Linked DNA regions of Thiosocius teredinicola. The protein of the gene in region 1 binds, or shares a complex with, the protein of each later gene. Links are inferred from orthologs where the notes say so. Each region holds a gene or a part of one and is shown on either strand. Other genes may lie near its edges. The genes, in order: B1781_RS18990 and B1781_RS00135.

Region 1 (6,097 bases):
CGAGCGGCTGACCACCCGCGAGGCATGGGCCGAGCTCGGTACGGCAGCCAACAAGGATCCAACCAAGGTAGACTCTTACGCCGCCAAACTGATCCTGGAAACCTGGTTCAATGAGTGACCGTACACTTTTCATGAAACACGACGCCATCCTCGACCTGATCGGGGGTATGGCGCAGGTACTGCGCAACCGTCTGCGCGACCGCGAACTCGATAATCCGGCGATGATCGGCATCCATACCGGCGGTGCCTGGATCGCCGAACTGCTTGCCGAACAACTGGATCTGCAGGAATCCACCGGATTGCTGGATATCAGCTTCTATCGTGACGACTTCACCCAGATCGGCGTCAACCCGCAGGTCAGGCCGTCGAAGATCGACTTCGACCTGGACGGCCGCAACATCATCCTGGTCGACGACGTACTGCACACCGGCCGAACGATCCGCGCGGCGATGAACGAGATCTTCGATTTCGGTCGGCCGGCCAGCATCACGCTGGTCGCATTGATCGAGCGCAGCGGGCGTGAACTGCCGGTGCAACCGGATGTGATCGGCCTGAGCCCTCCATTGGCATTGAACGACCACATCAAACTGAACGGACCTGACCCGCTCAGCCTGGAAATTCTGCACGATAACCAGACGGCACGCTGAGCTACGCGGTAAACTAAAGGGCGATGTCTAGCCAACCCTCGCACAAGCTGCAACTCAACGAACACGGGCGTCTGCGCCATTTCCTGACCATCGACGGGCTGAGCCGCGATCTGCTCGTACAGATCCTCGATACCGCCGAATCGTTCGCCGCCCTGCCGGGCCGGCCGGTCAAGAAAGTACCCCTGCTGCGCGGACGTATCATCACCAACCTGTTCTTCGAAAACAGCACACGCACACGCACCACGTTCGAACTGGCCGCCAAGCTGCTATCGGCCGACGTGATCAATTTCAATATCAGCACCTCGGCCACCTCCAAGGGCGAAACCCTGCTGGATACGCTGCGCAACATCGAGGCGATGCATTCCGACATGTTCGTGGTGCGTCACGCCCAGTCTGGTGCCGCGCATTTCATCGCCGAGCATTGCTCGCCGCGGGTCAGCGTGATCAACGCCGGCGACGGCCGCCACTCGCATCCGACGCAGGCCATGCTCGACATGTTCACGATCCGCAAGCACAAGGGCGATTTCACACCGCTGCGCGTGGCGATTGTCGGTGACGTGTTGCACTCGCGCGTCGCCCGCTCGCAGATCCTGGCGCTGAATACCCTGGGGGTCAGTGAGGTGCGGATTGTCGGTCCACGCACCCTGCTGCCGACCGAGGCGCGTGCGCTCGGCGTGCATGTCTTTCACGATCTCGAGGAAGGCATCAAGGACGTCGACGTGGTGATCATGCTGCGCCTGCAGAATGAACGCATGGACGGCGCGCTGCTGCCCAACGAACATGAATACTTCCGCCTTTACGGTCTGACCGACGAGCGCCTCGAGGCCGCCAAGCCGGATGCCATTGTCATGCACCCCGGGCCGATGAACCGCGGTATCGAGATGGATTCGGAGGTCGCCGACGGCCCGCGCTCGGTGGTCCTGCAACAGGTCAGCTACGGCATCGCGGTGCGCATGGCGGTGATGTCGATGGCGATGCAGTCGCAGGCCGACCTGGCCGGAGGTGAGGCATGAGCATCAGCATCATCAACGGCCGCCTGATCGATCCGGCACACGGCATCGACGACACGCTGGATCTGCACATCGACGGCGAGACCATCGTCGCGGTCGGCGATGCACCGGCCGAATTCGCCGCCGAAGAGGTGATCGACGCGCGCGGCTGCGTGGTCGCGCCCGGCCTGGTGGACATGGCGGCCGGGTTGCGCGAACCCGGCTACGAACACAAAGGCACGCTAGCCAGCGAGACCCTGGCCGCGGCACGCGGTGGGATCACGACGGTGCTGTGCTCACCCGATACCAAACCGGTTATCGACAATTCGGCGGTGGTCGAGCTGGTCCACCGCATCGCGCGCAAGCTCGGCCAGGCGCGTGTGCTGGCGACCGGCGCCCTCACCCAGGGCCTCAAAGGCGAGATGCTGGCCGAGATGGCGGCGCTCAAGCAGGCCGGCTGCGTCGCCGTCAGCAATGCCCACTTCCCGCTGGCCTCGACGCTGGTCGAACGGCGCGCACTGGAGTATGCGGCGACCTTCGGTCTACCGGTGTTCCTGCGCCCTGAAGACCGCCACCTGCGTGCCGACGGCTGCGCACACGAGGGCGTCGTGTCGGCCCGGCTCGGTCTGCCGGCCATCCCGTCGGCCGCCGAGAGCGTGGCGGTCGCGCGCGATCTCGCACTGGCCGAACACACCCAGGCCCAGGTGCATTTCCGCACCCTGTCGACCCAGACCGCAGCGCGCATGATCAGCGAGGCGCAGGCCGCCGGACTGGCGGTGACCGCCGATGTCGCTGCGCACCAACTGCACCTTACCGAGATGGATGTCGACGGCTTCGTCGCCGAGTGCAATGTGTCGCCGCCACTGCGCACGCTGGCCGATCGCGATGCACTGCGTCGCGCGGTCGCCGACGGCACCATCAGCGCAATCTGTTCCGATCACAAACCGCACGAGCCCGATGCCAAGCAACGCCCTTTCCCGGAAACGGAACCGGGCATCTCCGGCCTCGAAAGCCTGCTCGGCCTGGTGTTGCGCCTGGTCGAAGAGAAAGTGCTCGACCTGCCGACCGCGTTAGCGCGGGTTACCTGCGGCCCGGCCGATATCCTCGGCCTGCCCTACGGCCGGCTCGGCGTCGGCACCCCGGCGGATGTGTGCATCTTCGATATGGACCGTCGCTGGACGCTGAGCGCCGCGACCATGGTCAGCGAGGGTCGCAATACCCCCTTCGACGGCTGGGACTTTGCCGGCGTCATCACGCATACGATATTTAACGGCCACGTGGTCTACCGCGCTACGGACTCGAACTGATGGAAAAACCTCACCGCGACACGATACTGGTCGAAGACGCCGAGATTCTCAGCCACGAGGCGTTTCCCGGCGATCAATTCGTCATGCGGGTCAAGGCGCCGGGTTGCGCGTCGACCGCGCTGCCCGGGCAATTCGCCCATATTAGGGTCGATCCGCAGCGGCCGATGCGCCGCCCGATCTCGATCATGCGCACCTCGGCTGACCAAGGCTGGGTGGATTTCCTCTACAAAGCGGTCGGTGAAGGCACGCAGTTACTGGCCCGGCGCGCAGTGGGAGAAACGGTCAACCTGCTCGCCCCGGTCGGCAAGCCGTTCGAGATTACGCACCAACGTCCGCTGCTGATCGGCGGTGGCGTCGGCATGCCGCCGATGATCTTCATCGCAGAATCCCTGCGCAAAACCGATAAGCAGCCATTCGTGGTACTCGGCTCTGAGGTGCCCTTCCCTTTCACACCCCGTCCATCGCAGTTCATGCTGCCCGGTGTTCCGCCGGAGGTGATCGCCGCTATGCCGTTGCTCGAAGACTGGGGCATACCGAGCCGCCTGGCCAGCCTGCAGGGCTATGCCGGCTGTCACGAGGGCTATGTCACCGATTTGGCGCGTCGCTGGCTGGATGGCCTGGGCGATAGCGAACGCGCACAGGTCGGCGTCTACGCCTGTGGCCCGCACCCGATGCTCGAAGCGGTTGTCGGTGTTGCGCGTGACTACGACCTGCCGGTACAGGTCTCGCTCGAAGAGTTCATGGCCTGCGCGGTCGGCGGCTGTGCCGGCTGTGTGGTCGAAGTTGCTACGGACGAAGGCCCGGCGATGAAACGTGTCTGTGTCGACGGGCCGGTGTTTGACGGCTATCGCGTCTTCTAAGAACGCGGCGATGCACTCGCACCGCCGTTTTCCCCTATCTATTCGTTGAGGAAGCTCATCTTGCCCGCGTCGCGGTTCAGCGCGTTCGGGCTGGTATCGCCGAGCTTGATCATCAGGCGCACCTCATTGGCCGAATCGGCGTGATGCAACGCATCCTCCTGGGTGATCTCGCCGCGGCGGAACGCGTCGTACAGGGCCTGATCGAAAGTGATCATGCCGTGCTCGGTAGAGCGCTTCATCAGCTCTTTGAGCTTGTGGATCTCGCCCTTGAGAATCAGGTCGGATACGAGCGGCGTATTCAGCAAAACCTCGGTGATCGCGCGCCGGCCATTGCCGTCCGGACGACGTACCAGTTGCTGCGCAACGATACCGCGCAGGTTCAATGAAAGATCCATCAGGATCTGCTCGTGCTGATCTTCCGGGAAGAAGTGCAATATGCGATCGAGCGCCTGGTTGGCGTTGTTGGCGTGCAAGGTGGTCAGTACCAGGTGGCCGGTCTCGGCGAAAGTAATGGCGTGTTCCATCGCTTCACGGGTACGGATCTCGCCGATCATGATCACATCGGGCGCCTGGCGCAGCGTGTTGCGCAACGCCACCTCGTACGACTCGGTATCGATGCCGACCTCACGCTGGGTGACGATGCAGCCCGCATGTGAATGCAGGAACTCGATCGGGTCTTCGATGCTGATGATGTGGCCGGTGCTGTTCTGGTTGCGGTAACCGAGCATGGCCGCCAGCGAGGTCGACTTACCGGTACCGGTCGCGCCGACGAAGAACACGATACCGCGATTGGCCATCGCCAGCTCAGTGATGGTGCTCGGCAGTCCGAGCATATCGAGCGTCGGTATGCGGGTTTCGATGCGCCGCAGCACCATGCCGATGGCGTCGCGCTGAACGAAAGCACTGACGCGGAAGCGGCCGATCTTGCTGGCGGTGAACGCGAAGTTGCACTCCTTGGTGTGCATGAACTCGTCGCGCTGTTCCGGCGTCATCAATGACAGCGTCAGCTCGCGCGTCTGCGCTGCATCGAGCTTGGTCTTGGAGACCGGCTTGATATGCCCGTGGACCTTGATGCTCGGCGCTACGCCGGCGGTGATGAACAGATCCGATGCTTCTTTGCGCACCATCAGATCCAGGATGTTGTTGAAATCCATACCGGCCTCTCTCGCTCTGGTGTACCGCGTCGCCCTTGTTACCCGGGCTTTGCGGCGCGTTTAGCGAAAAAGACCACATTACGCGCACCGCGTCCAGTGGATCGCGCGGTAAAACGCCTGCGATTCCTGGTGCGCACCCCCAGCATTTCGGCGATCGACAGACCGCCATACGGACCGAGGCGCGCCCAGAGCTTAGTGGAAGAGTTCCTTGTTGACCGCGCGCGACATCGCGTCCTGCTTTGAGATCAGACCTTTTTTCAGGATCTCCTGCAGGTTCTGGTCGAGCGTCTGCATGCCGTGCGCCTGGCCGGTCTGGATCGCCGAGTACATCTGCGCGACCTTGTCTTCACGGATCAGGTTACGGATGGCCGGGGTACCGATCATGATTTCGTGGCAGGCGACACGGCCGCCGCCGGTACGCTTGAGCAGCGTCTGCGAGATAACTGCACGCAGCGACTCCGACAGCATCGAGCGCACCATCGCCTTTTCGCCGGACGGGAACACGTCGACGATACGGTCGATGGTCTTGGCCGCCGAGCTGGTGTGCAAGGTGCCGAACACCAGGTGACCGGTTTCGGCCGCGGTCATCGCCAGACGGATGGTCTCGAGGTCACGCAATTCGCCGACCAGGATGATGTCCGGGTCTTCACGCAGTGCCGAGCGCAGGGCTTCGGCGAAACCGAGCGTGTCGCGGTGCACCTCGCGCTGGTTGATCAGGCACTTCTTGCTCTGGTGCACGAATTCGATCGGGTCTTCGATCGTCAGGATATGGCCATACTCGGTGTCGTTCTTGTAGTCCATCATCGCCGCCAGCGTGGTCGACTTACCCGAACCGGTCGGGCCGGTGACCAACACCAGGCCACGCGGGTTGTCGCAGATGGTCTTGAACACCGACGGGCAGTTGAGTTCTTCCAGGCTCTGGATCTTCGACGGGATGGTACGGAACACCGCCGCCGCGCCGCGGTCCTGGTTGAAGGCGTTGACACGAAAACGCGCAAGGCCGGGGATCTCGAACGAGAAGTCGACCTCAAAGAATTCTTCGTAATCTTTGCGCTGCTTGTCGTTCATGATGTCGTACACCAGTTCATGAACGGTCTTGTGGTCGAGCACCGGTACATTGATGCGGCGGATGTCGCCATC
Region 2 (5,996 bases), 4.0 Mb from region 1 along the record:
GACTGCGCTCGAGCGCCTGGCGCAGGTCATCGCGCAACTCCAGCTGCTCGCCGACCTGCTGCGACATGGTCGCATCGTAGAAGGCGTAGTTGTTCGGACCCATCGCCTTGGCCGCGTACATCGCGGTGTCGGCGTGCTTGAGTAGGGTGTGAACGTCCTGGCCGTCGCGCGGATAAACGACGACACCGCAGCTCCAGGTCACATAGGTTTCGTATTCACTGATGGTGTAGTAGCGACCGACGCACGAGAACAACCGCTCGATAAAGCGTCCGATATCCGAACCTTCACCGTGCACATAGTCTTCGATCAACACGACGAACTCGTCGCCCCCCAAACGGGCCACCGTATCGCTGGCGCGCACCGCCAGGCGCATCGCGTCGGCCACCTGGGTGAGCAGGTAGTCGCCATACTCATGGCCATAGGTGTCGTTGATCGCCTTGAACGCGTCCAGATCGATGAACGCCACGGCCACTTCGCTATCGTTGCGCTTGGCGCGGGCCAGCGATTGTTCCATACGCGTATGCAGGTAGGCGCGGTTGGGCAGCCCGGTGAGCACATCGTGGGTCGCCATATACTCGGCGTGTTCTTTCTGTTGCTGCAGTTCGATGTTGGCGCGCGCCAACCGCTCGATCATAACGACGAAAAATTTCGGCATCAGCACCAAGCCACCCATCAAACCCGTGTAGGCGAGTGGCTCGGCCGCGAGGTAGCCGTTGTAAACAGCCGCACCGGTGAACCCGAGCAGGCCGACCAAGGTCGCGATCTGCATGTGATGCTGGCCGTAACGCAGGCCGTTGCCGATCATCACCCACAGAAACAGCGGGTAGAAGGCGATTCCGGTGGTACCGAAGTAAGCGGTCAACAGCGTGGCAACGGAAAGGTCGGCGACGATCGCGACGTAACGTCGCCACAGGTGGGTAGCCTTGTGGCGGGCGATGTACGACAGGTAGAAGATGCTGGCGAGCATGTACGACAACGCCAACATCACCGGCAGGTTGTCGGCTCCATCGAAAGCGCGAACGATAGCCAGCATGGCACTGCCCAGGATGCTGAGTGCGACACGCGCAACGGCCTGGCCCTGCTCCTGGTTGATATCCCCGCCGGAGCCGAAAAAGATCAGCCGCCAAAGCGATACGTCGCCGTCAGGCTTGGCCTGGGCCGGGCTTTGCGGCGTTGGCAGCAGGAGGTCGGCCGCTCGGGGTTGTTGTTGTACCTGACCGTCGTTGCGGGACATGTCCTTTGCACTTGTCGGGGCATCGCGCTGCCCTAACTGCCGGCAGCTCCACTTGAAACCATCGGCCCGGACGGGGTTTTCTTAATGGAAGGAGCGCTTGCTCAGGCGGCGCCGAACCAGAAGCGATCGTCTTTGCCGAGAAACTCGTCGACCGGCATGTAGTGGCTGCCGTCGCAGGAGAACGTCAATCCCACCATGCCGTTGATGACGTTCAGCGAGCCCGACCGCAGGTAAAGCGTACTGTCGGCCAGACGCAGTCGCGCCATGCGGCCAAACACGTCGCGCAGCGCCGAACGCGGCACCTTGGCACGTTCGGCGTATTGGGCACGCGGATAGGCCAGGCAAACCGAGGGGTCGGTGATCTCATCGAGCACGTGCAGCCGATAGTTGTGCGGATCGTCGTACAGCCACAACGTCGCACGCGAACTGCCGTAGTGCAGCTTGGCGTGAAAGATGCCGCGTTCGGCCATCAGTGACACGACCGTGTCGTGCACCTCTTCCAGGCGCTCGTCCATCGCGCTGTGCACACGCTCCTGCAGAAAGAGATTCTGCCGGATCGCCGGATCGCCCTTGATCTGACGCCATGCCGACGACCCGCACAGTGCGGCGTTGTTGGTGCTGGGCAGGCTGTCGAGCGCAAAGTCGGCGGCCACGAAACCGAGCACCGCGCCACCGGGTTCCTGCACGCGGTGCAACGCGGTTACGCAGGGCTGACGATCGACGCGGCTGACATACACCGGTGAAAGATGGAACTCGGCATCCACCGCCAGCCCAAGCAGAAAGGGACGCACCGACAGATCCTGTCCGCGGACCGAGGACTCGATACGGTCGTCTGTCACGTTGGCCGACACCTGGCGACGCTCGGTATCCAGGGCATAAAGCAGCTTGCAGCCCGGCAGGTGGGCGATCGACGCCGCCAGCACCGCGTCGAGCTTGTCTGCCGTCGACCAGGTTGCCGCGCACACCGAAGCAGTCGGCGCCAGCACCAGGCGTAGCGCCCTGTTCAGGATCGTCCGTTGACGTTCGATTTCGGCCTTGAGCGAAGGACCCATCGTCCCTCCAAAACGGGTTTCTTAACCTGAAGCAAGAAGCGCTCCCGGGTTATACACCCATAAACTCAGGCCATGGTGGGCTGAGACCGCCCCGTGTTGGTGCGGCGCAGCATGTCGCGCACCGGCGCGACTCATCGGCGCTCATTCGCCGCCCGCAAACCCCTGCTGTCGCCAGGCCTCGAACACCAGCACCGCCACGCTGTTCGACAGGTTCATGCTGCGCTGCCCCGGCACCATCGGCAGACGCAGGCGACGCTCCGGCGGCAAGGCGTCGAGCATGGCCTGCGGCAGGCCGCGCGTTTCCGGACCGAACACGAAGGCATCGCCGGCGGCGTAGTCGATCTGATCGTAGCGTTGACGGCCGCGGGTCGATACGCCGAACCAACGCGGTGGCTCAACCGACGAAAGGAAGTGCGCGAAATCGGCATGTTGCTGAACCGTGGCGAACTCGCGGTAATCGAGCCCGGCGCGTCGCAGGCGCTTGTCGTCGAACTCGAATCCGAGCGGATGAATCAGGTGCAGAGTGCTGCCGGTGTTGGCGCACAGGCGTATGATATTGCCGGTATTCGGCGGAATCTCCGGCTGATAGAGCACGACATGAAACAACGCGAGGAACCCGATCTCGATGGCTGACATTGACCCACGCCTGGCCTCTGAATTCTGCGGTATGCGATTCGCGACACCCCTGGTGTTGCTGTCCGGCTGCGTGGGCTTCGGCGAAGAGTACACGCGAGTGAAAGGCTTCTCCAACCGCGATGCCGGCGCGATCTGCCTGAAAGGTACGACCGGCACACAGCGTTTGGGCAACGCACCGCATCGGGTCTACGAAACACCCGGCGGCATGCTCAACGCGATCGGCCTGCAGAACCCGGGAGTCGACAAGGTGGTCGACGAGATCCTGCCGACACTCGATTTCGACGAAACCCGGTTTATCGCCAATGTCTCGGGTTCGACGATCGAGGAATACATCGCGGTTACGCGCAAGTTCGACGACTCGCCGATCGATGCCATCGAAATCAACATCTCGTGTCCCAACGTCAAGGAAGGCGGCGTGGCCTTCGGCAACGATCCCGACATGTCGGCGCGGGTGGTCGAGGCCTGCCGCAGCGTGACCGACAAACCGCTGATCACCAAGCTCTCGCCGAACCAGACCGACATCGCCGAGAACGCCCGCCGCTGTATCGAGGCCGGCAGCGATGCCTTTGCGGTGATCAACACGCTGATGGGCATGGCGATCGACATCGAGGCGCGCACCCCCTATATCGGCAACAACCAGGGCGGCCTGTCGGGCCCCGCGATCAAGCCGATCGCGCTGCTCAAGGTGCACCAGGTGTACCAGGTCACCAAGGAGCACGGCATTCCGATCATCGGCCAGGGCGGCGTGACCACACCGTCCGACGCGATCGAGTTTCTGCTCGCCGGTGCCTCGGCGGTCGGGGTAGGTACTGCACTGTTCTACGATCCGCTGATCCTGCCCAAGATCAACCAGGGCATCGTCGACTACATGGACCGCCAGCAGCTGGCCAATGTCGGCCAGATCACCGGCGCCCTGCAGCTCAACACCCGCAAACCGGCGCAGGCCTGCGGCTGCTAGGCACCGCCAAACCGCGGCATGGCCAGCTTGTCGCGGATTGACTTCGAACATTAGCAATGGGTTATACTCGGCGTACGCGTCCCTGGCGGACGTAGATAACTCTCAAACCTTTTGGAGAGAACCATGAGTGACGTAGAAGCCCTGAAGGCTGAAAAAGCCAAACTGATCACCGAAATGCTCGACATGCAGAAGCAGTTCATCGATATCGAGCACAAGAACGGCATTTCCGGCAAAGACTACTACTACTCGCAGGAAGGTCTGCTGAAAGACTATCGCGAAGTCTATATGCAGAAAGCCATGCGCGTGGTTGAGTTGTCGCACCAGATCGTCGGTTCTTCCGCCAACTGATCGACCCAGGCTTTCCGCCTAAAAGGCCCGCCTCTGGCGGGTTTTTTTACGTCTGTTTACCTTCAGAATCTGCCCGGCGCGCCGACTTTTGGATAGCGAAAAGTCTCTGTCAGCCGAGCATCTATGACCGAAACGACCGAACATCCTTCACCCGCCGCACTGCGCCGGCTGAGCACCCTGCGCGACTTGGGGGATGACATATTGCACACGCTGAGCGCGCAGACGTTTGTTCATCATGCGCCGAAAGGCGCCGAATTGTTGCAAATCGGTTCCGAAGATGACGCCATCTTGTATCTGTTGGATGGCACCTGCGAACTCCAGGCGGAAGATGGCGCGGTGACCACGATCCGCCATACCGACGAGTCGGCCAAGTCGCCGTTGGCGCGCCTGCGCCCCAGCCATTATCACGTCGTCGCGCGCAGCCCGGTGCGCTTTCTGCGGATCGACAACGGCCTTCTGAGCGAATCGCTCGGATCGGTCGAACCGCATTCCGGCCTCACGATCGACAATTACGAAGTGGAAGAGGAAGAAGACCTCGGCCACCTCGGCGCAGAGAACCGCCTGACTCTGAGGTTGTACGAAGACCTCAACACCGAACACCTGTTGCTGCCGAGCCTGCCCGAAGTCGCCGTGCGCATCGGCGAGGCGGTGAACAACGACGATGCCGACGCCCGGCGGATCGCGAAACTGATCGAAACCGATCCGGCGATTGCCGTGAAAGTGATCAAGGCGGCCAACAGCGCCCGTTTCGGCGGTGTCGCGCAGTTGGCGACCGTCGCCGATGCCGTGGCCCGGCTCGGCATGCAGAACATACGCACACTGGTCGTCACCTTCGCGTTGCGCGAGTTGTTCCGCACCGACAGCAAGGTGCTGAAAAAGCGCATGCTGGGATTGTGGGAACACAGCCGGCGCATTGCCGCGCTGACCCACGTACTGAGCACGCGGGTCAACGGTTTCAATCCGCATGAAGCGATGCTGGCCGGCCTGATACACGACGTCGGCGGTTTGGCCGTGATCAGCTACGCACGTGAAGTACCCGAGGTTGCCGAAGATCCGGTCGCGCTCGAGGCAAGTATCCGTTCACTGCGCAGCCAGCTCAGCGGGCTGATCCTTTCAAAATGGAAGCTACCCGTCGAGTTGGCCAACGCCGCCAAAGAGGCAGAGAACTGGCGACGCGAACACCCGGGCAAACCCGATTACGCGGATCTTGTGATCGCAGCACAGGTACACGAAGGGATCTTCGGCGACCTCGATCCACAGAAGGTGCCGGCGGTGGCGCGTCTTGGTCTGATGGTCGATGAACAAAGCCAACACCTGCAGGCGCTGAAGGACGACGAAGCGGAAGCGGAGATCGCAGCCGCCAAGCAGTTGCTTGCCGGATGAGCGTGCCCCGACAGGAATAGTCAAACATATACGGCAGCGATAACATGAGTGCCCAGATAAAAAACGAATCCACCAAGCCGGGAGCCAAGCAGATGCCGGAGGATGACCGCGCATCCATCATTGCTGCTTTGCGCCGCCTCGAACATCTGTCCAGTCTCGACGACCAACAGCTGGAAGGTTTGGCGGAACTGCTCGACGTCCAAAAAGCACCGCCCGGCACCTGCCTGCTGCCGATGGGCAGCGAAGACAAGCGCCTGCTGTTCTTGCTGTCCGGTCGCGTTGAACTGGTCGCCAATGACGGTGCACGACACGTCGTGGCCGACGGTGACGAAGCCGCGCAAGGCCCGCTGTCGAAACTGCGACCTTCGCGATATCGGGTAACCGC

The links.
Region 2: the proteins of B1781_RS18990 (region 1) and B1781_RS00135 are in contact, whole or in part, in a crystal structure (PDB 5UE9), measured with the Lactococcus lactis proteins. The link is inferred for Thiosocius teredinicola from one-to-one orthologs. Residues at the interface, in WP_023189152.1 of Lactococcus lactis: Leu4, Gln5, Ala47, Ser48, Met49, Leu50, Leu51, Arg52, Arg53, Met95, Leu98, Arg223, Met224, Ala225, Cys226, Ile228, Gly229, Ala230, Cys231, Tyr232, Ala233, Val235, Glu236, His237, Asn243, His244, Ala245, Lys247, Glu250; in WP_025017116.1 of Lactococcus lactis: Gly25, Phe27, Phe29, Glu32, Tyr33, Lys35, Tyr36, Lys48, Phe56, Thr60, Pro61, Arg62, Val63, Ala64, Glu65, Thr66, Ala67, Ser68, Gly69, Met70, Ile74, Gln77, Pro223, Glu251, Phe274, Ala275, Pro277, Phe278.

The regions. Positions count from the first base shown.
Region 1 is NZ_CP019936.1:4,009,056-4,015,152, forward strand. What follows is about bases 1,874-4,872. They hold B1781_RS18990 (dihydroorotate dehydrogenase electron transfer subunit), read left to right. Parts: upstream 1,874-2,942; coding sequence 2,943-3,803; downstream 3,804-4,872. Other genes in these bases: B1781_RS18985 (dihydroorotase), read left to right, coding at 1,874-2,943; B1781_RS18995 (PilT/PilU family type 4a pilus ATPase), read right to left, coding at 3,842-4,872. Outside these bases: Holliday junction resolvase RuvX, read left to right, coding at 1-118; bifunctional pyr operon transcriptional regulator/uracil phosphoribosyltransferase PyrR, read left to right, coding at 111-647; B1781_RS18980 (aspartate carbamoyltransferase catalytic subunit), read left to right, coding at 671-1,660; more of B1781_RS18985, read left to right, coding at 1,657-1,873; more of B1781_RS18995, read right to left, coding at 4,873-4,957; B1781_RS19000 (type IV pilus twitching motility protein PilT), read right to left, coding at 5,150-6,097.
Region 2 is NZ_CP019936.1:32,086-38,081, reverse strand. What follows is about bases 1,998-4,895. They hold B1781_RS00135 (dihydroorotate dehydrogenase), read left to right. Parts: upstream 1,998-2,911; coding sequence 2,912-3,880; downstream 3,881-4,895. Other genes in these bases: B1781_RS00125 (HDOD domain-containing protein), read left to right, coding at 4,352-4,895; B1781_RS00130 (hypothetical protein), read left to right, coding at 4,004-4,228; trmL (tRNA (uridine(34)/cytosine(34)/5-carboxymethylaminomethyluridine(34)-2'-O)-methyltransferase TrmL), read right to left, coding at 2,428-2,892; B1781_RS00145 (PDC sensor domain-containing protein), read right to left, coding at 1,998-2,286. Also shown: B1781_RS00150 (putative bifunctional diguanylate cyclase/phosphodiesterase), read right to left, coding at 1-1,234; more of B1781_RS00145, read right to left, coding at 1,336-1,997; more of B1781_RS00125, read left to right, coding at 4,896-5,611; B1781_RS00120 (HDOD domain-containing protein), read left to right, coding at 5,656-5,996.